Regions from separate parts of the Sporosarcina sp. GW1-11 genome, predicted to be linked through region 1. Evidence: riboswitches for the same ligand, from Rfam matches in the RefSeq annotation. Region 1 holds a riboswitch; each other region holds the start of a gene.
The links. Region 1 has a riboswitch for S-adenosylmethionine ahead of metK (methionine adenosyltransferase). Riboswitches for the same ligand answer to the same signal wherever they lie in the genome.

Region 1 (11,015 bases):
TTACCAATCCCTGTCATGCATGATGATCAACACGGAACGGCGGTCGTCGCATTAGCAGCTGCTTTAACAGCATGTAAACATGTCGGAGTAGATCTAGCGAATTCGTCAGTCGGACAAATCGGTTTAGGTGCCGCAGGTCTTGCGATTAGCAGAATGTTCATGGCTTATGGTGTCGATGAAATGAAAGGAACCGATCCAAATCCTAACGCGAAAAAAATGCTTGCCGATTATGGGGGGACTGTTGTAGAATCCATGGAAGAAATTATGGAAACGTGTGATCTGATCATCGCAACAACAGGCGTTGCGAACTTGATCAAGCCTGAAATGGTACGCAAAGGGCAAATCATTTTGGCGTTGTCGAATCCAAATGCAGAAATTGCACCTGACGTAGCTATAGAAGCAGGCGCAGCGTATGCGGCAGATGGACGCCTAGTCAACAACGTCCTAGGTTTCCCAGGCATCTTCCGCGGTGCATTAAACGCAAATGCCAAAGCAATCACCTACCCAATGCTTATCGCGGCTGCACTCGCCATAGTAGAAAGTACAAAACGCGATGATCTAGTACCTCATCCACTAGATCCAAACGTCCACATCAACGTAGCGCTAGCAGTTGAAAAAGTCGTTTACGAAGAACAAGGGGAATAACTACACTGGACCTATTAACTTTTACTGTTAATAGGTTTTTGATATTTCCATTGAATGAATTTTTCATTTCTCGCCATACTACGACTAAAAGAAAGTAGGCTGATTATGAGCGAGCAAATGTATACGATGTATGTATCCGTCAACCATAAGCAAGTACTTATCGATCCATATTCATCACCATGGGAATACAAAGTAGAAGTACCAAGAGAAGCATATCCCATTTTTGAAAGATTATTTTCCCAAATGGATCGTCTAGAATTCCGTAACTTCCTGCGTTCCCACTTACCGTATATCCCGTATCATTACGATCACAACAATCACGACATTGATCTACGAATGATGAAAGTCTACGCGTTGATCCATGAATACACAGACGATGAAAACAAGCGTTTTATCGAAAAATTACCCTTCTTTCGTTGATTCACCACGTCCTTTTCCGCTACACTAGAGTAAAGGACGTGAGCCATTTGTTGAAATTTGAAGATTTACAAGGAGCCAATGTCGAATTGACATTTGGACCAAATCAACACCAAATTGAACCGCGCCATGTACTTGTTGTGATCAAGCACAAGGGCCATTGGTTGCTAACAAAACACCGTATGCGGGGTATTGAATTTCCTGGAGGGAAAGCTGAACTAGGAGAAACGATTGAAGACGCTGCTATCCGCGAAACGTTAGAGGAAACAGGCGTGACAATTTCGAATGTGCAATCATTTGCTGAATATGTCGTATTTACAGAACCACCATTTTGCAAAGCTGTTTTTACTGGTGAAGTAACACATATTGAAAAAGAGTATACGTTAATGGAAACAGAAGGATTAGTTTGGATGACAGATGGCGAACTAGATGCGTGTACGGACTTAAGTTTCCATATGAAAGATCGCGGAATGGGTGAGCTCAGGAAGTGGGTGGAAGCGAATGGTCGAACAAACGAATGGAACGATTTGTAAACGAAAAGACTATCCATCACCGAATCCTACAGTACGACTGGAAGAGATAACGTACTGGTCTGATGGCTTGCGAGTGAAAGGGATGCTCGCAACACCTAAAGCGGCGGGTCGTTATGAGGGTTTACTCTATTTACGTGGTGGTATTCAGCATGTAGGGATGGTACGTCCTGCACGTATCGCTCAATTTGCTTCGCATGGCTTAGTCGTCTTTGCTCCGTATTATCGTGGGAACCGAGGGGGAGAGGGCAAGGATGAATTTGCAGGGGATGATCGCAATGATGCGGTAGCGGGTGTTGAAGTGTTAAAACAACAACATGCCGTAAATTCTGAGCGCATTCATTTATTTTCCTTTTCTCGTGGAGGAATTATGGCGTTATGGACAGCCATTTTACGGGATGATCTCACATCGATGGTGACGTGGGCAGGTGTGTCAGATGTGGTCTTTACGTATAAGGAACGAAAAGATATGCGGCGTATGATGAAGCGCGTCATTGGCGGTACACCGAATAATCAACCCGATGCCTATAGGGAACGAACAGCATTGTTTCGAGTACATGACATTGATATTCCAATATTGATTATCCATGGAAAGCTAGATACGAATGTTTCATTTGAACAAGCGTTGTTGCTCGAAAATGCACTACGAGATGCTAATAAAGAATATGAAACGTGGTATTTAGAAGATTATACGCACTATATACCTCCAGAAATGAATCGCCAGCTCGTGACAGATGCAGTCGATTGGATGAAACGACAGAGCGATTAAACAGAAAAAAGCCATGCAATGTAATCTGCATGGCTTTTGTATAGGTAAAATTAAGCGATAGGTCCGCCTTTTATTGCGATTTCTTCTGACACGTGATCAAACTTCTTGAAGTTTTCACGGAAAGCAGCAGCTAGACGAGTTGCTTCTTTGTCGTATTCTGCAGGATCTTCCCAAGCGTAGCGAGGGTGTAATACATTGCTAGGTACGCCTTCGATTTCAAGAGGCATTTCCAATCCGAAAATTTCGTTCTTTTTCGTAGGAACGTTATCCAATTTACCTGCGATTGCAGCACGAACCATTGTACGTGTATATCCTAAGTTCATACGGGAACCTACACCGAACACTCCGCCAGTCCAACCTGTGTTGACTAGGAATACTTTTGAGCCATGTTCATCGATTTTCTTCCCAAGCATTTCTGCATAAGTTGCTGCAGGAAGTGGTAAGAATGGAGAACCGAAGCACGTAGAGAATGTTGGTTCAGGAGCAGTAATACCACGTTCTGTTCCAGCAAGTTTAGATGTGAATCCACTTAGGAAGTGGTACATTGCTTGCTCTTTTGACAAAATCGAGATTGGAGGTAGAACTCCAGAAGCATCTGCAGTTAGGAAAATGATGTTCTTCGGGTGACCCGCAACAGATGGCGTCACAATATTATCGATATTTTCGATTGGGTAAGCAGCCCGTGTGTTTTCAGTTAATGATTTATCGTCGTAATCAGGTACGCGTGTTTCTTCATTTAGTACAACGTTTTCTAGAACGGAACCAAAACGAATCGCACCGAAGATTTCAGGCTCTTTTTCTTGACTAAGGTTGATACATTTTGCGTAGCATCCGCCTTCGATATTGAATACACCGTTGTCAGACCATCCGTGCTCATCGTCACCGATTAACTTACGATCAGAATCTGCAGAAAGTGTAGTTTTACCAGTCCCAGAAAGACCGAAGAATAGCGCTACGTCGCCTTCTTCTCCAACGTTTGCAGAACAGTGCATGGAAAGGATACCTTGTTCAGGAAGCAAGAAGTTCATAACAGAGAAAATGGATTTCTTCATTTCTCCAGCATATTCTGTTCCGCCAATCAAGACAATGCGCTTTTCAAGAGATATTATGATGAATGTCTCAGAGTTTGTGCCATCCACTGTTGGATCCGCTTTGAATGAAGGAGCAGCCAAAATCGTAAATTGTGATTCATGCGCTTGAAACTCTTCCTCAGTAGGACGGATGAATAATTGGTGAACAAATAAGTTTTGCCAAGCTTTTTCGTTAATCACTTGAATAGAAAGCTGAGAATCCTTATCTGCACCTGCAAATCCTTTGAAAACGAATAATTCATCTTTTTCCTTCAAATGATTGATGACTTTCGTGTATAATGAATCGAATGCTTCAGGAGAGATGGGACGGTTTAAGCTTCCCCAGTCCACTTTATCTTTAGACACTGCATCTTCGACGATGAATTTGTCCTTAGGAGAGCGTCCTGTATATTTTCCGGTACGTGCCGCAATTGCGCCGTCTGCTGTAAGTTGAGCTTCTCCTCTGCTTACTGCTTTTTCAGTTAATTCGGCCACAGACGCTTGGATCGTCACGTTGCTTCCAGTTAGAAGACTTTTTAAACTATCATCAATTTTTGCAGATATCATAATTACATACCGTCCTTTGCGTAGTCGTTTTATTTTTTATTTGAGTAGAACATCTTAATTCGTAAATAGTATAACACATTAAGAATAATAATCTATCCTAATTCAAAACTCAAGTGATTTAAAATAAAAAAATTGACAAAATCGAAACTTTTTTATAAGATGTGACATGAACGGATACTCTTATCCCGAGTTGGTGGAGGGTACAGGCCCTGTGAAACCCGGCAACCTGCAAAAGACAAAAGTCTTGCGCGAAGGTGCCAAACCTGAAGCAAGGTTTAATTCCTTGGACGATAAGAGTGAAAGGTGCTGCGCGTGAAATTTCGCCTTTTACTCATGGATTGAATATGAGTGAAAGGCTTTTTATATTGTCTAGCCCTGAATCCTTATGGTATATGCTTGACGTCTAGGCGTGGAACTTTACCGGGGACTTATGAGAGTACCGTATCATGTTGCTTAATATAGGGGGAAACAAAATGACAAACCGTCGACTGTTTACATCGGAGTCAGTTACTGAAGGCCATCCTGACAAGATGTGCGACCAAATTTCAGATGCAATTTTAGATGCAATTTTAATGGAAGATCCAAATGCTCGTGTGGCGTGTGAAACAAGCATTACAACTGGACTCGTTCTAGTAATGGGTGAGATCACAACAACAACATATGTGGATATTCCTAAAGTTGTTCGCGATACAGTGAAAGAAATTGGCTATACGCGTGCAAAATATGGCTTTGATTACGAAACGTCTGCTGTCTTAACTTCTATTGATGAACAATCACCAGAAATCGCAGCAAGTGTCAATGTAGCATTGGAAGCACGTGAAGGTTCTATGTCAGATGAAGAATTAGATGCAATTGGAGCAGGTGACCAAGGATTGATGTTTGGTTATGCTTGTAATGAAACACCGGAATTAATGCCGTTACCAATTAGTTTGTCACATAAATTGGCACGCCGACTGGCTGAAGCACGTAAAACAGATTTGATTCCATATTTACGTCCTGACGGTAAAACGCAAGTAACCGTAGAATATGATGAAAATAACAATCCTTTACGAATCGATACAATCGTTATTTCTACTCAACATCATCCAGAAGTAATGCTCAAGCAAATCGAGAAGGATATAAAAGAAGTAGTCATCGATGCGGTAGTACCTGAAGATTTATTGGACGAACAGACTAAATACTTCATTAATCCGACGGGAAGCTTTGTCGTTGGTGGTCCTCAGGGCGACTCAGGTCTGACTGGACGTAAAATCATCGTCGACACATATGGCGGATATGCTCGTCATGGTGGCGGTGCATTCTCTGGTAAAGACGCAACGAAAGTGGATCGTTCCGCTTCATACGCAGCGCGTTATGTTGCGAAAAATATCGTAGCGGCAGGATTAGCGGATCATTGTGAAGTTCAATTGGCTTATGCGATTGGCGTTGCAAGTCCGGTTTCAATTTCTATCAATACATTTGATACAGGCCGTCTAACTGAATCACAATTAGTTGAATTCGTTCGCGAACTATTCGATCTACGTCCAGCAGGCATTATCAAAATGCTAGATCTTCGTCGCCCGATCTACAAACAAACGGCTGCTTATGGTCATTTTGGCCGTACGGATATTGACTTGCCGTGGGAACAGACAGATAAAGTGGATGCACTGAAGGAATTGGCTAGTAAAGTACGCATTAAACAATAATCGGTACTAGAGCTGTCCAAGAAGTTGTGACTTCTTGAGACAGCTTTTTTTGTAGAATTTTATTTTGCTAGGTAGCGTTGCTCGATCTTTTAAAGTTGCTATATCCGAAAATGCTTAGCTATTGATTGATTTTCACCAAAGTCAGCAAGCAAATTATAGTCTGAAAGCTAAAGAAACGTCACCAAATGAATCGGTAACGTCTCTAATTATTTGCCTAACGTATTCATTACATCTGAGCTTCTGGATTGCCGAAAGCTTCATATTCCTGCATCAGTAACTGAAGCGGCAACTCATACAACTGCTTGCCATCAATTTTAAATACCCCATTCGAAACAAGTTCTTCAATGACTTTGTCTCGTTTCGTATCACATACATCTTTCTTTTTTTTCATCGAACATTTCCTCCTTGATTCCCACTCTTACTATAGCCAATTATCGACCGCGTTAAACCACATTACTTATAAGTAGAATACTTTGAATTGTATTCATACATAAGATGGATTTATTGGGCAGAATGGGGAAAGTTAAAATTATTTTTGTTTATGGGTACCAATCTAAGGGGAGAATCGTTATAATCTAGTTCGTGCATAAAATTGTTATTTATCATAGGAGGTTGCTATGTTTTTTATTGAAGCAAAACGAATCGCAGTCGTTATTTTAGGGTCGTTCCTAATGGCGATATCGCTAAATTTCTTTTTAATTAATGCTAATGTCTATGCGAGTGGCTTTGCGGGTGCTGCGCAATTGGTATCGAGTGTCTTAATTGATCAATTGAATATTACGATCAGTACTGGTATTTTATTGCTACTATTCAATATTCCGGTGTTTATTCTCGGTTGGTTTAAAGTAGGTAAAGGCTTCACGATTTACAGTATCGTTTCTGTCGCATTTACTACATTATTTCTTGAGTTATTGCCCCTTCGTTCGGTGTCGGATGATATTATGTTGAATGCGGTGTTTGGCGGTGTATTGGCAGGGGTTGGTGTAGGTATTTCACTAAAGTTAGGTGCTTCTACTGGTGGAATGGATATCGTTGCGATGATTTTATCGCGCATGCAAGATAAGCCAATTGGTATGTATTTTTTAGTCTTGAACGGGATTTTAATCTTATTTGCAGGGTTTCTTTACGAGCCAGAAAATGCATTATATACAATGATTGCTCTTTATGTGACCACGTCGGTCATTGACATGATCCATACGCGTCATGAAAAAGTTACAGCGATGATTATAACGAGGCAAGCAGACGAACTGCAACAAGCGATTCATCGTCAAATGGTGCGTGGTATTACGATTTTACCAGCAAAAGGAGCGTATTCTAAAGAAGACAAAAACATGCTCTACGTCGTCATTACACGTTATGAACTATATGATCTTGAACGTATTATTAATGAAACAGATCCACAAGCCTTTACGAATATTGTGCAGACGGTAGGAATCTTCGGCTTCTTTAGACGAGAAGGTGAGACATTAACATAATAAAACGGGGCTGTGCAAGTCGTCACTCGTGACTTGCACAGCTCTTTTTTATACGTTTAAACTTGATTCGCCTGACGGAAGGAGCCCTTCAATGAACCACTGGACAATGAGAGGTAATGCAAGTTCAAGTAGTGCGACAAAAATGGCGTTTAAAGAAATCGAATAAAAACAAGTGTCGATGCGGCTTGTAGTAGGAGAAAAATTATGTAATCATGAAGTAAGTCCACTTATTTGATTGAATCATCATATAAGAAAAATTGAAAAGAAAATCATCTTAGAATAAAGCCCATAAAGGAGACGTACTTCACATGAAGGGAAGCTCGCGCGCAGTAATAGGTACTGTGATTGGAGCAGCGATAGGATATCAAACGCAGCCAGACATAGAAACTGTTCTTTTATGTACAGCAGGTGGTTGTATAGCTGCATTAGTACCAGATCTCGACACGAACGGCGCTGCCTCGAACGGTGTCACGATCTCTAAAAAGCGGATATAACTACTTATGCGATTACTTGTCATAGTGACCTATCAATTCATACAAACAGGATGGCAGTCGATGAATTGGATTATAGCGCTAGTCGCAGCAATGTTAGTAGTTGTATCGCAAGTCATTACCCAAAGACGACTATTGACCATAACTGGTATCCTTTTTATCGCATTCGGTCTATTCGTACATACGTCCATTGGTATTATTCTTGCAGGGTGTTACATTATAATTGCATCATTTCTTCCCCATCGTTCCTATACACATTCTTTGCTAGGTCTGGCATTCTTTGCATCCATCCTCCATTATTCACTACAACAATGGCTGATGAATGGTGTGTTTGTAGCTGCGCTTGCGGGTTATGCTAGTCATCTAGTTGCTGGTATGAAGTTTTTACCTGTGAATCGCAGAGGAGTAAAATTATTTGCACCGATTTGGAAGAAAGAATTTTAACTACCATCATTAATTTGTTGAATTTTTGTGAAAATAGTGGACAGTTTTATAAATACCTATATACTTGAGAATGAAAATCATCCATTATATAATTTATTGAAAGTCACTAAAATCGCCTATTGGCGCAGTAAAGTTGGTTGTATACATAATGAATAAATCCGTATGGTTAAGAGAACTTCGGCGTAGAGCGAATAGCTGGTTTATTTTGACGATGCTTGGCGCATTAATTATCGTGATGCCAGTTGCATATGTCATCCTCAGCTTCTTCCAGCCGACGAGCGAGAACTGGCAACATATTAAAGAATTTTTACTAGCTGATTATATTAAAGGCTCATTGATTTTGGTAGGGTCTGTAGGATTTTTATCTACTGTGATTGGCCTTACGTTAGCGTGGATTGTTGCGGCTTATGAATTCCCATTCCGCAAGCAGTTTAAGTGGTTGCTCATTTTACCTTTGGCAATCCCTCCGTATATCGCGGCCTACACATACAGCACGATGACGGGCTATACAGGCGTTATCCAGTCGTATTTCCGTAATCACCTCGATTTTCAATTTACACCAGGAACGATTGAAATTATGTCAATGCGTGGTGCGATTTTCGTCTTGACGCTATTCCTGTATCCGTATGTGTATATGTTAACGTTACACTACTTTGAAAAACAAAGTGCTGCTTATATTGAGAGCGCGAAAACGTTAGGCTTGAACGGATTTCAGATGTTTTTTCGTTTAGTACTACCGATTGCTCGGCCTGCAATTATTGCGGGTGCGATGCTAATCATTTTCGAAGTATTAAGTGACTATGGGGTTGCGAGCTTCTTTGGTGTGCGGACGATATCGACGGCCATTTTCCAAACTTGGTTCGGTATGTATGATATCAATGCAGCGATGCGTTTAGCTGCTTGGTTACTTATCATCATTTTAGGGGTCTTCATGCTGGAGCGATTTTTACGAAAACGTCGAAAATACGATACAAATGTGACGCAAAGTAGACCGCTTGCGAGGAAAAAACTTCGCGGCATTTTCGCTTTTGGTGCTACATTAGCTTGTCTAGCGATTTTTTTCGCAGCGTTTTTGATTCCGTTTATACAATTAATCGTTTGGACAGTAAAAACATACGAAAAAGTGTGGCGTGGTGACTTTTTAAGCTTAATGACGAATAGTATAGTTGCAGCTTTCATCGGTGCGTTAATCATTAGCTTCTTTGCGGTTTTGACGGCCCGTACGATTAATCTTTATCCGTCGATGTCTTCGAACTTATTAGCCCGCGTGATGACATCAGGTTATGCAGTTCCTGGTGCAGTCGTAGCAATCGGTGTACTAGCATTGTTTATTACGTTAGACGAAAAGTTAGCGTTTCTATATCCGAAACTTCTAGGAGTAGAATCAGGAACACTCGTACTTAGTCTGTCGATTGCGATGTTGATTACAGGGTATGTGATTCGTTTTATGGCACAAGGATTCAATGCCGTTGAATCCGGCTATACGAAAATTCCGCCGTCGTATCGGGAAGCATCTTTCTTGCTCGGTAGAGGATTGACGTACACATTCTGGAAAATAGAATTTCCTTTATTGCGTGGATCAATCTTAATCGGATTCGCCTTGGCATTTTTGGAAATTATGAAAGAATTGCCGCTAACGTTATTATTGCGTCCATTTAATTTCGACACGCTCTCGACTAGAACGTATCAATATGCGATTGACGAGCGAATTTATGAAGCGGCTCCATCTTCGTTACTGCTCATTTGCCTAAGTATCTTGTCGGTGATATTAATATTACGATTCGAGGAGAAGTGACTATTATGTTCGTACAAATTCAAAACTTATCTTTTCACTATTCCAGAAAACAGAAGCCGGTCATTGATCATTTTTCGCTTTCAATCGAACAAGGTGAAATCGTTGGTATTGTCGGGGCAAGTGGTAGTGGGAAAAGTACGTTATTACGATTACTGGCAGGACTCGAAGATCCAACGGGAGGCAGCATCGTGTTAGACGGGCGACTGATCGTAGGGGATCGAACGTATATTGAAGCAGAAAAGCGTGGCGTTGGCATGGTGTTCCAAAACTACGCACTATTTCCTCACCTGACAGTGGGCGAAAATATTTGTTTTGGATTACATAAATTGAAACGCTCAGAAAGAAAAAAACGCCTAGATGAAATGCTTGAACTAGTTCAGCTACAAGAATTCGCCAAACGTTATCCGCATGAATTAAGTGGAGGACAGCAACAGCGAGTTGCATTAGCTAGAGCCTTAGCACCAGCGCCATCCATTTTATTAATGGATGAACCGTTCAGTAACTTAGACACGAATTTAAAGTCACTAATCCGTATGGAAGTGCGTGACATTCTTCAAAAGGCGAATATTACGTGTCTATTCGTCTCACACGATCAAGCCGACGTAGATGCGATTTGTGATCGAACGATTTATATTGATTGTGCAACGTACGTTGGGGCAGATAAAGAAACAGTATTAGTATAAGTGAAGGGAATTATCGAGACGATACCGTTACTCTGTGTTGCAGGCGGATGTGTTTCAGGAGAGGACGAACGGATACTCCTCGAAGTCGCTAGTTTCCATTTTGCTTTACTTCGTATTTTTTATAAAGTCTTAAATGAGCCCAATATATGTTGGGCTTTTTTTTACATAAAAGAACATGAAAATACTAGCTTTTTTCTTGAAAATGTATTATGATTTGCATACAGATGAAAACGATTCTCATTATCAAACGGTTCATTTGAATGAAATAATAGACAAGGGGAGAAATATGTTGAAGAAAAATTCGTTAGTATGGGTATTTGCTCTATTGTTGCTGGTAGCAATTTTAGGCGCATGTAGCTCAAGTTCTGACAAAGCGGAACAAACAGAAAAAACTGCAAAAGAAGAAAAAACGGCTGGCGAAGTCAATGTTTACACAGCCAGACA
Region 2 (11,015 bases), on a different contig from region 1:
TCACCTGTCTGATCTGCCCACAGTCCTAGACTCACGACAACACCGGGAAGGACGTGTTCACCAACTGAAATAGTCATTTCACATTCCCCACGGTCGTTCCATATACGGACAACTTCTTTGTCTGTAATTCCCCGAAGTTCTGCATCGCGCACATTCATAAATAACTTAGGTTCTTTTTCCATTTTGATATGCTTTTCATTATTCGAAAAGATCGTGTTCAAAAAATTATGATTAGCTGTAGGTACATATAGTAATGGATAATCGGAATCCTGAATGATTGGGATATACGTTGGAAGAGCTGGATAACCGTCCAACTCCATCTGTTTGGAATAAAGTTCAATTTTACCGCTAGGGGTTTGTAAGTTGTGTAACATATTGTTCGTGCCGCTTGCTTTGATGAAGCGCTTTTCCTTTAACGATTCATATGTAACTTCAGATATATGTGGATTGGTAAGATTACTTAATGCTTGCCTCATCATTTCCTGATCATCATCTTTAAAGGATGGCTCATCAAACCCCATCGCTTGTGCTAACAGTCTGAAGACATCTGAATTGGATTTGCTGTCTTCAAAAGGAGGAATGACGGGCTCGTGTATATGAATGTAATGATGCCAGAATGACGTATAGAAGTCCGTATTTTCAAATGCAGATGTGGCCGGTAGCACAATGTCCGCAAATTTAGCTGTGTCTGTTAAAAATAAATCATGAACAACCATAAATAAATCAGTACGCTCTAATCCTTCGCGCACTTTATTCGCATCGGGTGCGACTAAGGCTGGGTTGCTGTTGTAGACATACAATGAACGGATCGGTTCATTTTCTTCTAGTAACGCATCGCCTAATTGATTCATATTAAACCGCCGTGTAGGCTGTTTCAGGAGATTTGGATGTTCAAGCGCAGCTATATTATGCGTCAAATAATCTGCATTTGACTTAAGGGCACCTCCTCCTTTTACTTCCCATTGGCCAGTCAATGCCGGTAAGCAGGCAATGGTTCGGACAATCATTCCGCCATTATCGTGATGCTGCAGACCATTTCCGATTCGGATCATGGAAGGAGAAGTAGTTCCGTACATCCGGGCTAACGAGTAAATATCTTCCACAGATACACCCGTAATGCTAGAAACTATTTGAGGGTCGTAGTTTTTTACATGATCCGCCAACTCCTCATAGCCTATCGTATAGTCTTCTAGAAATGACTGATTGACCATGTTTTCTTTAAACAGAATGTGCATAATACCTAATGCAAGCGCTCCGTCAGTGCCAGGAAGGATAGGGATGAACCAATCTGCCATACGTCCGGTCTGGTTTTTATGGACGTCAATGACGACAATTTTAGCACCATTTTTTCTAGCTTTTTGTGCAATCATCATTTGGTGCATATTCGTGCTGACAGCGTTAATACCCCAAAGGATGAATAATTTTGTTTCTGTCATCTCTTCTGGATCTGTGCCATAGCGTCCGCCCATTGTATAGTTGTACCCGACCTCGCCAGCGACAGAACAAATGGTTCGGTCAAGTTGACTCGATCCAAGGCGGTTGAAGAAACGACGATCCATTCCTTTTGAACTTAACTTCCCCATATTTCCATAGAAGCTATATGGGAGGATCGATTCTGGACCTACTTCTGAAATTAATGTTTTCCAATGGTCCGTGATCGTTTCAATGGCTTCTGTCCAACTGATTGGGACAAACTTCCCGTCGCCTTTTTGTCCGACACGTTTCAAAGGTGTTGTAATACGGTGTGGATCGTAAATTCGTTCGGACATATGGCGAACTTTATTACAAATACTTCCTTTTGTTACAGGGTGTTCAGGATCTCCTTCTATTTTAACGACCTTCCCATCTTGTTTATGAATAAGTAATCCACACTGGTCTGGACAGTCAAGTGAACAGACGGAAGGAACGACACCATTTTCTATCTCTACATACGATTGCAAATCAATACCTCCTAAAACTTTGTCGACATAATCTGTTTAGTATATCATAAGAATGACTATTTCTTTAGAAGTTTCAGATAAGTGCTTGACTTCAACTTAATAACTCTATATTGTATATCCATTGCTTTAAATATTACGTATTTTCATTTAACTACATAGTATGTTTTCTATCAAGAGAGATGGAGGGACTGGCCCTATGAAATCTCGGCAACATTATTGTGCCAAATCCAGCAAGCTTTGCTTGAAAGATAGAAAGGGTTCAACATTTATATTCCATTTGAATATGAATGTATGTCAAAACTCTTTCCGTTCTTTGGAAAGAGTTTTTTGTTACATGAAAATATATACGCAACTAAGAAAAGTAAGTAGAAATGGAGAGAATGGTATGTTAGAGAGAATCGGTATTACAAAGAACTTAGGATGGGGCTTTTTTGGTGTCATGCTCTTCATGATGGGTGACGGAATAGAAGCTGGGTGGCTCAGTCCATTCTTAGTCGATAACGGGTTGACGATTCAACAGTCAGCCGCAATTTTCACAGTGTATGGAATATCGATAGCTCTTGCCTCTTGGTTTTCAGGAGTTTGTTCAGATGTGTTTGGTCCTAAACGTACGATGATGATTGGATTATCCGTATATATTATTGGTACAGCTGGTTTTATCACGTTCGGTTTTCCAACGATGAATTATCCAGTCATGCTACTAACTTATTTCATTAAAGGTTTCGGTTATCCTTTGTTTGCCTATTCCTTTTTAACATGGGTCATTTATAAAACACCACAAAATAAATTAAGTTCAGCAGTCGGTTGGTTCTGGTTTGCGTTTTGTGCGGGAATGATGGTGCTTGGGGCTTGGTATTCAAGTTATGCGATCCAACACCTCGGTTACATTAATACATTGTGGACTTCTATTTTTTGGGTATGTCTCGGTACGTTCTTTGCTTTAGTGCTCAATAAAGATAAATTTGAGAAGAAAAAAGTCGCTAACAAACGCGAAGCAGTTAGAGAATTATTAAAAGGTATTACGATTTTAAAATCGAATCCACGCGTTGCAGCAGGTGGGATTGTTCGCGTGATCAATAGTTTAAGTGTTTATGGATTCCCTGTATTCTTGCCGATTCATATGGCACAGCACGGCATTGAAACGACTGCTTGGTTGCAATTATGGGGTACATTTTTCTTAGGAAATATCATCTTTAATTTAGTATTCGGTTTTATTGGAGATACATTCGGTTGGAAACAAACGATTATTTGGTTTGGTGGAATCGGTTGTGCCATTTTCACACCGCTATTGTTTTACGTACCTGTCTTGACTAATGGAAATCTACTGATGACAAGCATTGTTGGATTCATTTGGGGTGGCTTAATAGCTGGTTTCGTTCCGATTGGTGCATTGGTACCGTCTGTCGCGGGTGAAGAAAAGGGAGCGGCGATGTCTGTGTTAAACTTTTCGGCCGGTTTGTCAACGTTCGTCGCACCTGCCATTGCATTGGCATTCATTGGGACTGTAGGAGCTGAAGGGGTTGTTTGGATTTTTAGTTTCTTATATGTAGTTAGTGCGGTGATTGTTAAATTCATACGCGTTCCGGAAGAGGATACGATGCGCAAACAAGCGATTCCGGTCTCTTCATATGGCGACAGTGTGACGAGTGTTGATTGATGAAGTTGCTGAGAACTGCAATGAACAGAATAATATGGTAGCGTAAATAGTGGCATTCTAGCAAGAAGGCATGGACCATAATTAAAAACTAAAGCGAAATGAAAGGCGATGTTGATAGTGACTAATAATACGTTTGAAAAAGCTGCATTTGCAGGTGGTTGTTTCTGGTGTATGGTAAAACCGTTTAAAGAATGGCCAGGCATTCAGGATGTTGTGTCAGGCTATATGGGTGGACATCTTGAAAATCCGACGTATGAAGATGTGAAAAAAGGCGACTCAGGCCATGTGGAAGTCGTTGAAATCACGTTTGATCCAGCTGTTTTTTCATATGAACAGTTACTCGATGTGTTCTGGCAACAAATTGATCCGACAGATGCGGAAGGTCAATTTCATGATCGTGGCTCATCGTATACGACAGCGATTTTCCATTACACGGACGAGCAACGGGAAATTGCCGAACAATCCAAAGCGAAGCTAGCGGCAAGTGGCATATTCTCAAAACCTATCGTCACAGCTATCCGTCCCGCAGAAACGTTTTATCGGGCAGAAGAGTACCATCAAGATTACTACGAAAAAGAAAAAGAACATTATAAAGATAACCGCGCGCGTTCTGGTCGAGACGAATTCATTGCCACTCACTGGAAGTAATAGTGGCCTAGTTGTGCGTAAAAAGTTCTTAAAGAGATCTACGGAAGTCCCTTGATATAATCTATCGAGGGACTTCCTTTTTTATATCCGCGTGACATTCTTCTTGCGACAATCCTACGATCTTCCTCTTTCCCATCCGATAGTTCTTTTCCTCTTACTTTGCAACTATCTTTTTGAAGCTGAAGACTTTTATTAGATTTATATGAAAATTGTATGACATCTAATCATTTTCCTCTTTCTTCATTGGCTACACTACGGTACACTAGTAGTATTGATGGTCAAAAAGGGGGAAGCAACACCATTATGCCTATACATAATATGAAATCATTCACATTTACGGCGCCGAACTATGAAGAATGGAAAGAGAGTGCCATTCAGTCATTGAAAGGAAAGCCATTTGAATCATTGTTTACGAAGACCACAGAGGGTATTGAATTGAAGCCCTTATATACAAAAGAGGATCTAGATCAACAAAAGATCTCACGCGTGACGAAGCCAGCATTTGGCTGGACGGTTGCACAACCTGTCAGCGCGACAACGGGAGAAGACTTCCTACTTCAGTTGAAAGAATCATTAGAACGAGGCAATGAAGCGATTGCGTATAACGGCTTACACCCAATATCTTGGAGTGAGCAAGCGCTTCGTCAATTAGCACAATTGCTTACAGAGTATCCACTTCTCTTTACAGAAGTGAAAAAAGAAGATCCAATTTTGCAGGCCTTTTCATATATTGAAGATGCGAAACGTGCAGATGTAACGGGTATTTGTATTAGCGAAAGTACGGTTTTACCGGAAGATTTGCCGAACGTTAAAACAAAAGGAGCAGATCTATGGACGGCTCATCATGAAGGAGCGGATGCGGTTACAGAACTTGCGTTGTCACTTGCGATCGCTGCTGAACTAGCAGAAAAGGCCACTTCATTTGAAGAGTTTACGAAAGATTTTTATGTTCGTTTTGCTTCTGACACACATTTCTTTATGGAAATCGCGAAATTCCGTGCATTCCGTGTGTTATGGAAGTTATTTAACGAAGCATATGGCGTGGAGAACGCGAAACAAGTACCATTGCTTGCTATTCGAAACTCGATCCATATGTAAACTTATTACGTGGCGGGAACTCCGCGTTTGCTGCGGTACTTGGGGGAGCGGACTGGTTAACGGTGTTGCCACATGATGTGTTGACTGGCACTTCTGCTAGCTCTATTCGCTATGCACGCAATATTCAACTCGTATTAAAAGAAGAAACACATATCGACCAAGTACTCGACCCTGCAGGTGGTTCATACTTCATCGAGTCGTTAACTGCAGAATTAATTAGCAAAGCTTGGGAGAAGTTTTTAGCAATCGAAGAAAACGGTGGCTATCAGTCGTTTCTACAATCTGGTGAACTTAGCAAGTTATACGCTGAACGTCAGAAAGAAATGGCTAGCGGGAAAAAGACGTTGATCGGTACGAATGTCTATGCAGAATTAATCGACACGAACTTGACAGATGCCTCTTCTGTGACGGTATCGAAACGTTTGGCTGAGCCGTTTGAACATCTTCGCGCACGTACGCCAGAACAGTTACCAAAAGCAGTACTACTAAACTTTGGTGCATTAAAAGATTATAAACCTCGTGCAGACTTCGTCAGTGGATTCCTAGCTGTTGGTGGCATTGAGGCACAGTGGAGCCCTTCTTTCGACTCTATCGATCAAGCGCTCAGTTGGATCAAAGAAGAACAGCCACACTATGCGGTAATCTGTGCTTCTGCAGCGGCAACGGAAGAAGTCGTTACAAACTTCTTAAAAGAAGATGCAGGAGATGTTGTTCTGGATGTAGCGGGGAAATACCCGAAAGAACTTTCCGATCAATGGCTTGCTAATGGGCTAAATGGCTTTATGTTCGCTGGTCAGGATAAAATAGCAAAATTACAGGACATTGCCAACATTACGATAGGGGGCCATCCAGTTGAGTAAACCCGATTTTAAAAAAGTAGATATACAACAAACGCTAAATGAACTGTCGCAACAAGCGCAAGAGAAAGAAACCTTCGCAACGAATGAAGGGATCGATGTTTCACCGGTCTATACGGCAAAAGATATTGAACATACGGAGCATGTATCTGATTTTCCTGGTATTGCGCCGAATACACGCGGTCCGTACCCGACGATGTATGTCGCGCGTCCGTGGACGGTTCGACAGTACGCTGGGTTCTCTACAGCGGAAGAAAGTAACGCGTTTTATCGCCGCAACTTGGCGATGGGACAAAAAGGATTATCGGTTGCATTCGACTTGGCGACGCACCGTGGCTACGATTCCGATCACCCACGCGTAACAGGAGACGTCGGAAAAGCGGGTGTAGCGATTGATTCGATTGAAGATATGAAAATTCTATTTGACGGAATTCCTCTTGATCAAATGTCTGTTTCGATGACGATGAACGGTGCAGTATTGCCGATTATGGCGTTTTATATCGTAGCAGCTGAAGAACAAGGTGTGCCTACAGAAAAACTATCAGGGACAATCCAGAATGACATTTTGAAAGAATATATGGTGCGGAATACGTACATATTCCCACCGGCAATGTCGATGCGAATTATTGCGGATATTTTCTCGTATACGTCGCAAAACATGCCGAAATTCAACTCGATTTCTATTTCGGGTTACCATATGCAAGAAGCGGGCGCGACAGCTGATATTGAACTCGCGTATACGTTAGCAGATGGACTAGAGTATGTACGCACAGGTTTGAAAGCAGGAATTGATATTGACTCCTTTGCGCCACGTCTATCATTTTTCTGGGCGATCGGCATGAACTATTATATGGAAATCGCCAAAATGCGCGCGGCTCGTAAAATTTGGGCACAGATGATGCAGTCATTTGAGCCGAAAAACTCGAAGACTCTTGCATTGCGTACACACTCTCAAACTTCTGGTTGGAGTTTGACGGAGCAAGATCCATTTAATAACGTTACGCGTACATTAGTAGAAGCAAACGCGGCTTCCATGGGCCACACGCAGTCATTGCACACAAATGCTTTGGACGAAGCGATTGCCTTGCCGACAGACTTCTCTGCGCGGATTGCACGTAACACGCAATTGTTCTTACAGGAAGAAACAATGATGACTAAAGTAATTGATCCGTGGGGCGGCTCGTATTATGTAGAGAAGCTGACGGAGGAATTGATGGAAAAAGCATGGGAGTTAATTGCTGAAATCGAATCATTAGGTGGCATGGCGGAAGCGATTGAAACAGGCTTACCGAAGATGAAGATTGAAGAAGCAGCAGCAAAGCGCCAAGCGAAAATCGATTCACGTGCAGAAACAATCGTCGGAGTGAATAAATATCGACTCGATACGGAAGATGCAATCGATATTTTAGATATCGACAATACATTAGTACGTCAAAAGCAAATTGACCGGATTAACGAGATGAAAGCTAACCGGGATGAAGAAGTAGTCCAAGCGGCACTAGCGGCGATTACGCAATCAGCTAAAGACGGCGAAGGAAACTTACTGGCGCTTGCAGTAGATGCAGCAAGAGCACGTGCGACAATCGGTGAAATTTCAGATGCGATTGAATCCGTTTCAGGTAGACATAAGGCGGTGATCCGTTCAGTGAGTGGTGTATACAGTGCAAACTTCTCCAATGAAGAAGAAATTCAAGAAGTAAAAGATATGACAGACGAATTCCTTGAAAATGAAGGGCGTCGTCCACGTATTTTGATCGCTAAAATGGGTCAAGATGGACATGACCGTGGGGCGAAAGTTATCGCGTCTTCATTCGCCGATCTAGGCTTCGACGTGGATATCGGACCGTTATTCCAAACACCTGAAGAAACAGCGCTACAAGCGGCAGAAAATGATGTGCATGTAATTGGCGTTAGTTCACTCGCTGCGGGGCATAAAACATTAGTTCCTACATTGCGTGAAGAGTTGAAGAAAATCGGGCGAGAAGATATTCTTGTCGTAGTAGGTGGAGTTATTCCTGCGCAGGACTATGATTTCTTACGTAAAAATGGAGCAGCGGCAATCTTCGGACCTGGTACAGTGATTCCGGTGGCGGCTCAAAAAGTAATCGAGGAAATCTACCGACAGTTGGGCTACGAGGAAGTGACGGATTGACAAACAAACAAAACGGACGGGATGATTCAGCAATGCATGTAATGCGCGGGATTAAATCCACACACGATGGATTTGTTGCCTCTTCACGTAAACGCTTTGTTAAAAAAGATCCATCGCACGGAAATTTAGATGCTTTACGCGCAGAAATAGAAAACGGTTCACGTCTTCATCTAGCTAGGGGCATTACGTTGCTTGAAAGTACGAAACAGAGCGATAAAAAGCTCGGACAAGAGATTTTAACGAGTCTCTTGCCTAAGACGGGTAATTGTATTCGAATTGGTATTACCGGCGTGCCGGGTGCAGGGAAAAGTACATTTATCGAAGCATTCGGTCTGATGTTGGCTGACATGGGCTTTAAAGTGGCGGTTCTCGCAATCGACCCGAGCTCAACGTTGACGGGCGGTAGTATTTTAGGGGATAAAACACGTATGGAGGAGTTGGCGCGGCATGAAAATGCATTCATCCGTCCATCTCCGTCTGCCGGAACACTTGGTGGCGTGCACAAAAAGACACGTGAAACGATGTTGCTTTGTGAGGCAGCTGGCTATGATGTTATTCTTATCGAAACCGTAGGAGTAGGACAAGGAGAAACGATTGTGCGTGGCATGGTCGATTATTTCTTATTACTTGTGCTTACAGGTGCTGGGGACGAACTGCAGGGAATGAAAAAAGGAATTATGGAGCTAACGGATGGTATTGTTGTGCATAAAAATGACGGCAATAATAAACAGCTAGTGAAAAAGACCGTAAGAGAATATACGCGGATTTTGCATATGCTGCAGCCAGCCTCTCCTAACTGGACATCCACAGCAAAACCCGTTTCTTCTATTGAACGTACAGGTTTAGAAGAAGTGTGGGAAACGATTCTAGAATTCAAGCAAGTGATGACAGAGAATAATCATTGGGAAATTAGACGGCAGCACCAAACGAGAGATTGGTTCCATTCGATGATTAAAGATCATTTGATTGATTCATTTTACGCCGAAGAAGGCAAGAAAGCAGAAGTCAAAACACTTGAGAGTGAATTGTTAGAAGGTCATCTCACAGTTTCTGGTGCAATTGACCGATTGTTTTCTTCTTGATTTGCATAGGTTTATGCTATGATTGAGTTGGGTGACCAATTACTTTTTTGCGAACCACTGGACAAGCATCAGCAAGTAACGGTAGTGGTCATCACAATCATAGGTAGTAGGAAAGGAGATCCTGTAAAATGACAATGAATTTTGATTTTTACATGAACGATATGACAAACCAAGCAAGAGCAGAAATGGAAGCGAGCGGCTACGAGCAACTAAAAACAGTTGAAGACGTAGAGGCAGCATTCAAACGCCCTGGAACGACTTTAGTAATGATTAACTCCGTATGTGGATGTGCTGGAGGAATCGCACGCCCAGCAGCTGCACACGCTGTACACTACGACAAGCGCCCAGACCACCTAGTGACAGTATTTGCTGGACAAGACAAAGAAGCTACTGCACAAGCCCGTATGCACTTTGGAGAAGATCATATTCCATCCTCTCCATCATTCGCTCTACTAAAAGACGGTAAACTAATCGGCGAAGTAGGACGCTATGAAATCGAAGGACATGACCCAATGTCAGTAGTAGTAAATCTTCAAGAGCAGTTTGAAGAGCACTGCAAAGAAATCTAATAAAAGCGGAAGACGCCGTCTAGGCTCGACAGGCGTTGGAGATCTTCCCACAAAGGCGTTCTTTGCCTTTTTGGGAAGATCGAAACGTCCCGAGAGCCTGGCGTCTGCAGCTAGATGAAACAAAAAACCGTTCGCATGAATGTCATGCGAACGGTCCTTCCTTAATTAAAAGAATACGCTTAAGCCCATCAACAGAGTAGACGCAACCATAGCGACGATCATTAAATAGACGACGGTTTTTTGGATTTTTTTATTACTCATGCAACATAACTCCTTACACGTTGGAATAGGTATGCATTTATTTTAACAGAATTATGGATTTCCACAACTAGAATGGCTGTTCCGTGCAAGAGATACTCATATATAAGTAGTCAAAGGGGACATAACATATGAACAAAGTAGATCATATTGGAATTGCGGTAAAAAATATGGAACAATCGTTAGACTACTACATACATACACTTGGACTTGAAGTCATGGCGATTGAAGAAGTAGCTAGTCAAGGCGTGAAAGTGGCTTTTATCGACGCACATAACGTGAAAATCGAATTATTAGAGCCGATGTCCGAAACTAGTCCAATCGCTAAATTTATTGAGAAGCGCGGTGAAGGGGTTCACCACATCGCGTTTGGAGTCTCTGATATTCGAACAAGAATGCAAGAATTGAACGAAAAAGGAGTGCAGCTACTATCTGCTGAACCCAAACCGGGTGCTGGCGGAGCGGAAGTTGCGTTCTTACATCCGAAATCATCATATGGTGTGCTGTATGAATTATGTGAAAAGACTAAGGGGGAATAATAGATGAATATTTATGATAAAATTAATGAACTTTATGACAAGAAACGCGAAATCGAGTTAGGTGGCGGCGACGAGCGTATTATGAAGCAACATGAAAAAGGGAAATTGACAGCTCGCGAACGTATCGAATTATTGCTTGACGAAGGTTCTTTCGTAGAATTAAATCCTTTCGTAGTTCACCGTACACGTGATTTCGGCATGGACAAACAAGAAGG
Region 3 (11,015 bases), on a different contig from region 1:
TCATTGCCACTCTTCACTGCAATTACATTTACATATGGGGATTCTTTATCTTCTAATGCAATAGAATCTTCCATTGGATTCAAGCCAGCATCAATTGCAAAGTTAGAGTTGATCAATAGCGCATCACCCTCGTCATTTTTATACAACTGAGGCATTAACGCTGCTTCGTAGTTCGCATCAAACTTCAAGTTCTTTGGATTTTCTACGATATCATCCACTTCTGCTTTCACCTTTTCCACGCCATCAGCAAGCTTAATCAAGCCTTTCGCTTCAAGCATAGCAAGTACACGGCCGTGATCCGCCACAGAGTTACTGATTAAAATTGTTGCGCCTTCAGGAAGTTCTTCCAATGAATCATATTTCTTAGAGTAAACACCGATTGGCTCGATATGGATTGCTCCTGCATTGACAAAATCATAACCGAAATCTGCAATTTGACTCTCTAAGTAAGGTATATGTTGGAAGTAGTTTGCATCTAGTGTACCTGCATCCAAATCTTTGTTTGGTAATACATAGTCCGTGTAGTCTTCAATCTTCAAATCAAAGCCTTTTTCAGCTAATAACGGCTTTGCTTGTTCCAAAATCACTGCGTGTGGTGTGTTAGATGCACCGATTGTCAATGTCGTTTTCTCGTCTTTTCCTGCATCACCATCTGCCGCCCCATTGTCCTTGTTGCTATCGTCTTTCGATCCGCATGCTGCAAGTGCAAGCACAAGAACTGTTGCGAATAAACCGAATAAAAACTTCTTCATGTCACATTTCTCCCTTTCCATAATGGAATATTTTATGGTTAACAGGTTTCCCTGAAAATCCTTTTATCGCTTGTCCAAACGTTTAACTAGTAAATCACCAATAAACTGAATGATAAATACGATGATCAACACTAAGATCGTCGCCATCAACGTAACATCTTCTCGACTGCGCTGGAAACCTTCAAGATACGCGAGCGTCCCAAGTCCCCCCGCACCGATAACTCCAGCCATAGCCGTATAGCCCACCAATGCAATCGACGTCACTGTAATACCAGACACCAATGCCGGCATCGATTCGGGTAGCAATACTTTGAAAATAATTGTGGACGTACGCGCACCCATCGAACGTGCTGCTTCAATGACACCTTTGTCAATTTCTTGTAACGCAATCAGCACCATACGCCCATAAAACGGAGCCGCACCAATGATTAGCGCAGGCAACGCAGCATTGGGTCCACGCATACTGCCGAACATAATATTCGTCAACGGTATCAATAAAATAATCAAAATAATAAATGGAATAGAACGGAAGATATTCACAAACGCACCCGTAAAGACATGAGTTATTTTATTCGCCCATAACTGACCGGGACTTGTTAAAAACAACAATAAACCAAGTGCAATACCAAAGACGAATGTGAAGAACGTTGAATAGGCTGACATATAAAGCGTTTCACCTGTAGCTGTCCACATCTTTTCCCAGTTCACGTTCGGGAACCACTGCTCAATCATTCATCAGCACCTCCGTCTTTACTTCATTGGAATGAAGGAAAGCAACGGCTTCTTCAATAACCGCCACATCCCCTACCAGTTGCAAAACCAGTGTGCCGTATGCGCCGTCGCGCGTAGTCGAGATATTCCCTTGCACGATATTGACATCGATTGGGAATTTACGGATTAATTCTGCAAGCACGGGCTGCTCTGTACGTTCGCCGATGAACGCCAACTTAACCAACTTTCCTTGCGGTGCTTCATCCCGTAAATGCGCTATCGCCGCGTCGGTGTCAGCTGTATCCGTCACCTGTGAAATGAAACGCTTCGTAATGTCAGCTTGTGGAGATTGGAAGACATCGAGTACGTTGCCCATTTCCACGACTTTCCCCGCCTCCATGACTGCCACACGATGGCAAATCTTTCGAATGACATGCATTTCATGCGTAATAAGCACAATCGTTAAGCCAAGACGTTCATTAATATCCGTCAATAAATCGAGAATTGCATTTGTTGTCTCGGGATCAAGTGCAGAAGTCGCTTCATCACAAAGTAATACTTCTGGGTCATTCGCAAGCGCGCGGGCAATGCCGACACGTTGTTTCTGGCCACCTGATAACTGCGCTGGATAGGATTTCTCACGACCAGTTAAGCCGACTAGATCAATTAGTTCCTTCACTTTACGTTTACGTTCGGACTTTTTCACGCCTGCAATTTCTAGCGGGAATGCAATATTTTCTTCCACTGTGCGTGACCATAGTAAATTAAAGTGTTGGAAAATCATACTGATCTTCTGGCGTGCATTACGCAGACCGGATCCCGATAGCGTCGTCATTTCTTGCCCATGAATCATAATGCTACCGGATGTTGGTTGCTCAAGACCGTTTAATAATCGAATGAGCGTGCTTTTTCCTGCACCACTGTACCCGATGATGCCGAAAATTTCTCCTTCTTTGATGGCTACTGTCACATCATCTACTGCGACAATTTCTGAACCGTTCAATTGGAATTTCTTATGAACGTTTGTTAGTTGAATCATTTTCTGCACCGCCTTTTCAAATCCATTTCGTTTTGGTCATAAAAAAGACCCTTCCGCAGTCGAGCAGAAAGGTCAAACGTATCGAAATATATGTACGTTTACATTTCTCTCATCTGTCAAAGCTTGTTGCTTTGAGTGAATTGGCACCATTTCACGTATGTGACGGTTGCCGGGCTTCGTAGGGCACTTCCCTCCACCGCTCGTTATAAGAGTTTCGATATTCAGTTGAATGTACTACTTATACCATACTTCGGAATCTATTGTCAACTGAGCTTCTCTAGTAGATAGGGTACGGATTGGAAAGCGTAAATTTTTTCCATTGGTTTCCCTTTGCGGTGAATGAGCAAACATGGGACACTTTCTATTTCATGATCAATTGCTACTTCTTGGACGTAATTCAAGTCTGCTTTTCCAACGGGTAAGTCAGGACGCATAGCCTCGATGACTGTTAGCATTTTTGTTGCGACGTTGCATGTACCGCACATTGGAGTATATAGATAAAAAGCGGCAAGTGGTTCTGCCGCTTGTTCGCGTTTCCACATTTCATTTGTCCAGTTATTCATTAATTCCACCTGCCAGATACTTAGGATGTACTTTGAAATTGGCGGCAATTAGCACACCTGCCAAAACTTTATTCGGTGTTTTTTCGACTTGACGGTATAAGCGATCCGTATATAAGTGCTTTGCTTCAGGATAGAGCTGCTTAAACAGCTTGCGAATGGAATCGCCCGAAGCATCGGCATCCATAAAAACGAAAAGGTCTTGGTTCTCATATGGTTCTAGTAACTCTTCGATATGGTAAGGGCTGATTGTGCCATTTGTACAGATGATTTCTACCGGCTCCGCAAGAATGGGTAATAGTCGTTTGCGGTCGGAACCACCTTCCACAATGAGTACTTTCGGATCCATCCAGTGTCCTCCTAGAGTGTAAAAAAAGCGCTGGAACATCCCAGCGCTCTTCCTGTTTTCTTATTCGCCAGCTGTCATTTCTTCGTATTGCTCCGCAGTCATCAATTCATCCAATTCAGCTTTGTTTTCGATTTCCACGACGATCATCCAAGCTTTTTCGTATGGAGATTCGTTTACTAATTCTGGGCTATCTTCTAGCTCTTCGTTCACTTCAACAACTTTACCAGTTAATGGAGCGTACAATTCAGAAACAGTTTTCACTGATTCAACGCTACCGAAAGGCTCATCTGATTTCAATTGGTCGCCCACTTGTGGCAGTTCAACGAATACGATATCCCCTAGCTCAGACTGTGCGAAATGTGTGATCCCGATACGATACTTACCGTCTTCTTCTTTTACCCATTCGTGTTCTTCTGAATAACGCAATTCTTTTGGTGTGCTCATGTCGTTACCTCCAAAAATATAATAGTTTATCTTAATTCAGTTTGCCATAGTTCTAATTGAAAGACAAGAATCTATGTTCACGCCTGCCAAGTTTGTGCGAATGTTTCTTCATTAAAGCCAACTGTGACACGTTGTCCGTCTGATACGATTGGACGTTTGATAAGCATTCCGTCAGATGCGAGCAATGTGATCTTTTCGTCATCAGTCATTTCAGGTAGTTTGTCCTTTAGCTGAAGTTCGCGATATTTCATGCCGCTCGTGTTGAAGAATTTTTTCAGTTCGAGTCCGGAGTTTTTAATCATCATACGCAACTCTTCTTCGCTCGGCGGTTGTTCGGCGATGTTTACTTCTTCGAATGAAAGCTCCTCGTTCTCTAGCCACTTCTTTGCTTTGCGGCATGTACTACATTTCGGGTAGCCGTAGTATGTAATGATCATAATCGTCATTCCCCCTTTTTTTCAGTATAGCAAACAACTTGATGTGGAAGCTAATTCTATGAGCGCGGGACCGGGGGCTATGAGCGGCACAACCTAGTCTATGAGCGCGGGACCGGGGGCTATGAGCGGCACAGCCTAGTCTATGAGCGCGGGACCGGGGGCTATGAGCGGCACATCTATGTCTATGAGCGCGGGACTGGGGGCTATGAGCGGCACGTCCTAGGCTATGAGCGCGGGACATCATTCGCCCTAGAAATGTACGTATTCAATCACAAAAACACCCCAAACAAACTGGGGCGTTTCTGCAATCGTTATTTATCAAACAATATACTTTTCAGCTTCAATTAGCTTAACGGATGCTTCGCGCTTCTTCGCAATTACGTTGTATGGATTATTACGAGTTAGCTTACGCAATGCGGAGATCATCATGCGCTGGTTGTCACCGTCTACTGCTGCAAGCAATGTCTCTTTTGCTGCGGATTCGATGCGTCCGAACGCTTCCTGACAGAAGATTTGTGTATAAAGAAGCTTCTGATTCTCTTTTTCTTCGCCATTCTTGTTAATCGCCTTTTCCGTACGAAGCACTGCAGACTCCATACCAAAGATGTCGCTTGCGATGTCTGCAATGTTAACGAGGATTTCCTGCTCCTGATCTAGTTTCGTGCCGTAGCGCTGTGCTGCAAGTCCAGCAGCCAAGATACCGATTTTCTTCGCATTTTTCACAAGCACTTTCTCCTGCGCCAATGCTTCATCGCCCACTTCTTCCGGCATCATCATCAACAGTTCTTCCTGCAACCCTTGCGCTTGTTGAAGCAATGGCAATTCGCCTTTCATTGCTTTCTTGAGGAATGTACCAGGAACGATCATACGGTTGATTTCATTCGTACCTTCGAAAATACGGTTGATACGCGAATCGCGGTAGATACGCTCTACCTCGTACTCTGCCATGAAGCCGTAACCACCATGGATTTGAACTGCTTCATCAGAAATATAATCCAATACTTCAGAACCTACTACTTTATTAATAGAACATTCAATTGCATATTCAGCAATCGACGCTGCCACTTTTGCACCGTCTTTTTGCTCCTCAGGGCTCATTGCGGCGTTACGCTCTTCAAAGTAACCAACTGTACGGTAGATCAAACTTTCAGTTGCATACAACATAGAAGCCATTGTACCGAACTTTTCTTTTGTCAGGTTGAATGACGAAATAGGTGTGTCGAACTGCTTCCGTTGATTGGCATACTTGATAGCCAGTTCAAGCGCACGCTTAGATCCGCCGACTGTACCTACTCCAAGCTTATAACGACCGATGTTTAAAATGTTGAAGGCAATAATATGTCCACGGCCAATTTCACCTAATACGTTTTCAACAGGTACTTCTGCATCTTCCAAGATTAATGTCCGCGTAGAAGATGATTTGATACCCATTTTCTTCTCCTCTGGTCCTACAGAAACGCCTGGATACTCTCTCTCTACGATAAATGCAGTAAATTTGTCGCCATCGACTTTTGCATAGACTACGAAAACGTCAGCAAATGCCGAGTTGGTGATCCACTGCTTTTCGCCGTTTAGTACATAGTGCGTACCTTCCGCGTTTAGTTTCGCAGTCGTTTTCGCGCCTAATGCATCTGATCCTGAGCTTGGCTCTGTCAAAGCGTAAGCGGAAATCTTATTACCACTTGCAGAGTTTGGTAAGTATTTTTTCTTCTGGTCGTCAGTGCCAAATAACACGATTGGCAATGTACCGATTCCTACGTGGGCACCGTGAGTAATTGAGAATCCACCGGCGACGGATAGTTTTTCAGCAATTAATGCAGAAGATACTTTATCCAGTCCAAGCCCTTCATACTCTTCAGGAATATCTGCTGCAAGTAGACCGAGATCTCCTGCTTTTTTCAATAATTTCACAGAATGCTCGAACTCATGATTTTCTAGCTTATCCACTAACGGCAAAACATCATTTTTGACGTATTCCTCGGTTGTTTTGGCAATCATTTTCTGTTCATCTGTGAAATCCTCTGGTGTGAATACGCGTGATGCGTCCATTTCCTCAGTTAAAAATGCTCCACCTTTTACGAATTCTGTCATAGTGTTTCCCTCCATTGCTTTTGTCGTATAACTTCACCTTGTTCGAAACGTATTTATTTACAAGACTTCAAATACTCCTGCTGCTCCCATTCCGCCACCGATACACATCGTCACGACACCGAACTTTTTACCTTGGCGTTTCAATTCGTGAATTAACTTCAATGTTAATACCGTTCCAGTTGCCCCTAGTGGGTGACCCATTGCGATTGCTCCCCCGTTGACGTTCACTTTTCTCATATCCAGACCAAGTTCACGAATAACTGCGAGTGATTGCGACGCGAATGCTTCATTGAGCTCCCATAGATCAATGTCCTCGATCGACAATCCCGCTAGTTTCAATGCTTTAGGCACTGCTTCAACTGGTCCAATTCCCATAATTTCCGGTGGGACACCGCCTACTGCGAATGAACGGAATTTCGCCAATGGTTTCAATCCGTGCTGTTTAGCAACTTCTGAATCCATTACTAAGACCATCCCTGCTCCGTCAGATGTTTGTGAAGCGTTACCCGCTGTGACGGAACCTTTCGCTGCGAATGCTGGACGTAATTTTCCAAGCACTTCCATCGTCGTGCCAGGACGAACACCTTCATCCATTGCGAATAACACATTCTTTTCCTGATACTTTCCTCGTTCATCAACAAAACGTTTAGTCACTTCAACCGGTACGATTTCGTCGACAAACTTACCTTCTTTAATGGCTGCTTCTGCACGTTTATGTGATTCCACCGCGAATGCATCTTGATCTTCACGGGAAATACCATATTTTTGCGCCACTTGCTCCGCTGTATGCCCCATTCCCATATAGTATTCAGGTGCTTCTTCCGCTAGTTTGAAGTTTGGCCGAATCGTATTACCCATCATCGGGACCATACTCATCGACTCGACGCCGCCAGCTAAAATCGCTTCTGAATGTCCGAGCATAATGCGTTCTGCCGCATATGCAATCGACTGCAAGCCTGATGAACAAAAACGGTTAATCGTCACTGCGGGTGTCGTATCAGGTAATCCCGCAAGTGCTCCGATATTACGCGCCACGTTCATGCCTTGTTCTGCTTCAGGCATCGCACAGCCAATGATTACATCATCAATCGGACCATCATAATTCCCTGCACGCTTCAATGTTTCCTTTATCGTCAACGCCCCGAGATCATCTGGACGGACAGTTGCCAAAGAACCTTTTCTTGCTTTTCCAATCGGTGTTCGAGCACCGGCTACAATTACTGCTTCGCGCATGCTGTTTCCTCCTTTATCTATCCATCATCAGTTACGTAACGGTTTGCCCTTCACAAGCATATGCTGCATACGCTGGAGTGATTTCGGCTCTGCCACTAGGCTCAAAAATGCTTCGCGTTCTAGATCCAGTAAGTACTGCTCGTCGACACGTGTACCATACGGAACCTTACCTCCAGCAATCACGTACGCTAGCTTCTTCGCGATTTTCAGATCATGATCGCTAATGAAGCCGGAAATATGCATACCTTCCGCAGCCAACAATAATGTCGCATAACCTGAATCGCCTGTCACTGGAACTTTCGCTCTCTTTGGTGCCACGTAGCCAGCCTCATATAAAGCAAGAGCCGCTCGTTTTGCATCGTAAATCTGATGATCGGAATTAACACTCACGCCGTCCGCAAAGTCTAAGAAATTATTTTCTTTCGCTTCATCAGCCGATGTCGAGACTTTCGCCATCGCAATTGATTCGAATACTTTATTCGCAATATGTTGGTAGTCCGTTGGCACACCGTTCGGCAAACCTTTTAGATGCTTCTGATATAAATTGACGTTACCGCCCCCACCAGGAATTAATCCAACCCCTACTTCAACTAAGCCCATATACGTTTCCATCGATGCTTGAATATGTGCAGCTGGCAAACAAACTTCTGCTCCGCCGCCAAGTGTCATTTGGAATGGTGCCGCAACGACTGGTTTGCTGCTATATTTAATCTTCATCATCGCATTTTGGAATGAACGAATAACGAAATCGAGTTCAAAAATATTATCGTCTTGCGCTTCCATCAAGATTAACCCAAGGTTCGCACCGACACAGAAGTTTTTCCCCTGATTCCCGATCACAAGTCCTTTAAAGTTTTTCTCCACTTCATCGACTGCAAAGTTAATCATTTGGATGATATCGAGTCCGATTGCATTTGATTGTGAGTGGAATTCAAGTAATGCTACGCCATCACCTAAATCCACTAAACTAGCACCAGAATTTTTCTTGATGACGCCATGCTTCTTTTTATAGAGCTTTAAGTTGATCGCTTTTTCATTGACTTCAACTAGCTTGTAGTCTGACCCATCAAAATAGTATATGTCCCCTTCTTCCTCTTTATAGAAGGTTTCAAAGCCTTTATCGAGCAAAGACTGAACGAGTGCTGGAATGTTTTTGCCTTCTTCTTTCAGTAACTCGACTGATTTTCGTACACCAATCGCATCCCAAATTTCAAACGGTCCTTGCGTCCAGCCGAAGCCCCACTTCATCGCATGATCGATTGCTACGATATCATCTGCAATCTCGCCATGAAGTTGTGCTGCATAAAGCATCGTTGGTGTGAGTGTGCTCCAAAGAATTTCACCTGCACGATCTTTTGCATATAGCAATGTCTTCACTTTATTCGCAAGACCTTTTTGCTGTTTTGCCATATCGATTGAAGGCGCTTTCATTTTTTCTGTAGGAATGTATTCTAATGTACTCATATCTAATTGAAGAATATCTCTACCTTGTTTTAAGTAGAATCCTTGCTTCGCTTTCGCACCGATCCAACCGTTATCGATCATTTTCAGTACGACTTCAGGCAATTCAAAGGTCTTCTGTTCATCACCAGTCGTCTGATCATAGACGTTTTTCGCAACGTGCATATACGTATCAAGGCCTACCACATCTAATGTACGGAACGTTGCGGATGTCGGACGGCCGATCAATGTACCGGTAACTGAATCTATTTCACCAATCGTATAGCCCCGTGCGAGCATCTCATGCAACGTCACTTGCAAACCATATGTTCCAATACGGTTCGCGATAAAGTTCGGTGTATCTTTGGCAATAACGACTCCCTTGCCTAAACGATCTTCACCGAATATTGTCATGAATTTTACAACTTCCGGCGCAGTTGTTTTTGTAGGAATAATCTCAAGTAATTTCAAGTATCTTGGAGGGTTGAAGAAGTGTGTTCCTAGGAAGTGCTTTTGGAAATCTTCCGAACGACCTTCTGTCATCGCCTCTATACTAATGCCAGATGTGTTAGATGAAATGATTGTTCCTGGCTTTCGTACGCTTTCTATTTTTTCATATAAACTCTTTTTAATGTCTAAGTTTTCAACGACGACTTCAATGATCCAATCTACGTCTTTCAATTGTGCCAAATGGTCCTCGAAGTTTCCCGGTGTAATTAATGAAAGATTTTTTTTCGTTGTTAAAGGTGCTGGTTTTTGTTTCAGCAATTTTTCCACTGCAGTAGTTGCAAACTTATTGCGGAATCTCGGGTCCTCAGTCGTCAGTCCCTTCGCCTCGTCATCCGCACTTACTTTCGGTGGTACGATGTCTAGTAAAAGTACAGGTATGCCAATATTAGCTAAATGCGCCGCAATACCAGAACCCATTACGCCCGATCCTAAAACTGCCGCTTTTCTAATTTGATAAGTCACGTGCAATCCTCCCTTTATCTTTGAATGAACACTCATTCATTTATAACGTAAAAAAAATACGCCTCGCTTATAGATACTACTATAAATCATTTTAAACTATTTCGCAATATCGAATTGATGTTAAATCAGACTTTTTAAATTACTTGCAAAAGCAATTAAATACACAACTTCTTAGAAACATTGTACACTATTTAGTGAATGGAGGCGTTCTTAATGAAAGAAATCAAATCTGTAGAAGAGTTTAACGAAATCATCGCAAGCGACCAACCGGTATTAGTGAAGTTTGAAGCAGACTGGTGCCCAGACTGCAAGCGAATGGATATGTTTATCGATCCAATCGTGGAAGCATACGATACTTACACATGGTATGAAGCGGATCGTGACGTTATTCCTGAAATCGCTGAAAAATACGAAGTCATGGGCATTCCAAGTTTGCTAGTGTTCAAAGACGGCGAAAAGCACGCTCACCTACACAGCGCAAACGCAAAATCCCCCGCACAGGTGACAGAGTTTCTTGATGGAGTGAAGATTTAACAAGTGAATAAGTGATTGGGTAAGTGGATAATACCCCGTTACGCTGCGTTCCAGGCGGACGCGTTCGGGAGGGCCCGCGGTGAGCCAACCTTCGCTACGCTCTTTGGTTGTCTCATCTGTCGGGCTGATCCTCCCCGAGTCGCCGCCTTGCACTTCGCTTCACTAGTGCATCTTCCTGATGATGGCGGGGGAATGTTCAGCTAGCTTGTTTGTGCTTTCCTTTGAACTTAAACAAGTTAAATGAGCGTTACTAAGTTACTTGAAAACTACAATGAAGTTAATAACTATTTATAGTGTGCATATAATAGGATTGGAGCGGAAGAAAGGGCGACTCCTGGGGGATTAGCGCGCGTCTTGAGACCCCACAGGAAGCGAACGAGGAGGCTCAAGGCCGTGCCCCCGGAAAGCGTCCCCTTCTGGAGATCCAATCTCAAAACACTCACAAACTATCTA

Region 2: it holds a riboswitch for S-adenosylmethionine, as region 1 does, so the genes downstream of both, ORD22_RS13530 (MFS transporter) here and metK (methionine adenosyltransferase) in region 1, are expected to answer to the same signal.
Region 3: it holds a riboswitch for S-adenosylmethionine, as region 1 does, so the genes downstream of both, ORD22_RS12555 (methionine ABC transporter ATP-binding protein) here and metK (methionine adenosyltransferase) in region 1, are expected to answer to the same signal.

Annotation. Positions count from the first base shown of each region.
Region 1 is NZ_JAPMIW010000008.1:91,776-102,790, reverse strand. Features, by position in the region: gene ORD22_RS07345 (NAD-dependent malic enzyme) at 1-645, shown strand, start outside; gene ORD22_RS07340 (transposase) at 751-1,065, shown strand; gene ORD22_RS07335 (NUDIX hydrolase) at 1,113-1,595, shown strand; gene ORD22_RS07330 (alpha/beta hydrolase family protein) at 1,564-2,361, shown strand; gene pckA (phosphoenolpyruvate carboxykinase (ATP)) at 2,412-3,998, opposite strand; SAM riboswitch class I at 4,176-4,295, shown strand; gene metK (methionine adenosyltransferase) at 4,472-5,683, shown strand; gene ORD22_RS07315 (Fur-regulated basic protein FbpA) at 5,910-6,074, opposite strand; gene ORD22_RS07310 (YitT family protein) at 6,301-7,158, shown strand; gene ORD22_RS07305 (hypothetical protein) at 7,467-7,652, shown strand; gene ORD22_RS07300 (metal-dependent hydrolase) at 7,713-8,093, shown strand; gene ORD22_RS07295 (ABC transporter permease) at 8,242-9,888, shown strand; gene ORD22_RS07290 (ABC transporter ATP-binding protein) at 9,894-10,571, shown strand; gene ORD22_RS07285 (Fe(3+) ABC transporter substrate-binding protein) at 10,858-11,015, shown strand, end outside.
Region 2 is NZ_JAPMIW010000027.1:6,117-17,131, reverse strand. Features, by position in the region: gene ORD22_RS13535 (molybdopterin-dependent oxidoreductase) at 1-1,940, opposite strand, end outside; SAM riboswitch class I at 2,105-2,195, shown strand; gene ORD22_RS13530 (MFS transporter) at 2,326-3,597, shown strand; gene msrA (peptide-methionine (S)-S-oxide reductase MsrA) at 3,715-4,245, shown strand; gene ORD22_RS13520 (methylmalonyl-CoA mutase family protein) at 4,564-5,343, shown strand; gene ORD22_RS13515 (methylmalonyl-CoA mutase family protein) at 5,280-6,203, shown strand; gene scpA (methylmalonyl-CoA mutase) at 6,196-8,352, shown strand; gene meaB (methylmalonyl Co-A mutase-associated GTPase MeaB) at 8,385-9,434, shown strand; gene ORD22_RS13500 (BrxA/BrxB family bacilliredoxin) at 9,563-10,003, shown strand; gene prli42 (stressosome-associated protein Prli42) at 10,169-10,264, opposite strand; gene mce (methylmalonyl-CoA epimerase) at 10,393-10,800, shown strand; gene ORD22_RS13485 (acyl-CoA carboxylase subunit beta) at 10,804-11,015, shown strand, end outside.
Region 3 is NZ_JAPMIW010000022.1:37,865-48,879, reverse strand. Features, by position in the region: gene ORD22_RS12565 (MetQ/NlpA family ABC transporter substrate-binding protein) at 1-752, opposite strand, end outside; gene ORD22_RS12560 (methionine ABC transporter permease) at 816-1,484, opposite strand; gene ORD22_RS12555 (methionine ABC transporter ATP-binding protein) at 1,477-2,502, opposite strand; SAM riboswitch class I at 2,609-2,714, opposite strand; gene ORD22_RS12550 (thioredoxin family protein) at 2,766-3,065, opposite strand; gene ORD22_RS12545 (toprim domain-containing protein) at 3,058-3,411, opposite strand; gene gcvH (glycine cleavage system protein GcvH) at 3,472-3,855, opposite strand; gene ORD22_RS12535 (arsenate reductase family protein) at 3,933-4,292, opposite strand; gene ORD22_RS12530 (acyl-CoA dehydrogenase family protein) at 4,611-6,383, opposite strand; gene ORD22_RS12525 (acetyl-CoA C-acetyltransferase) at 6,441-7,616, opposite strand; gene ORD22_RS12520 (3-hydroxyacyl-CoA dehydrogenase/enoyl-CoA hydratase family protein) at 7,644-10,028, opposite strand; gene ORD22_RS12515 (thioredoxin family protein) at 10,242-10,562, shown strand.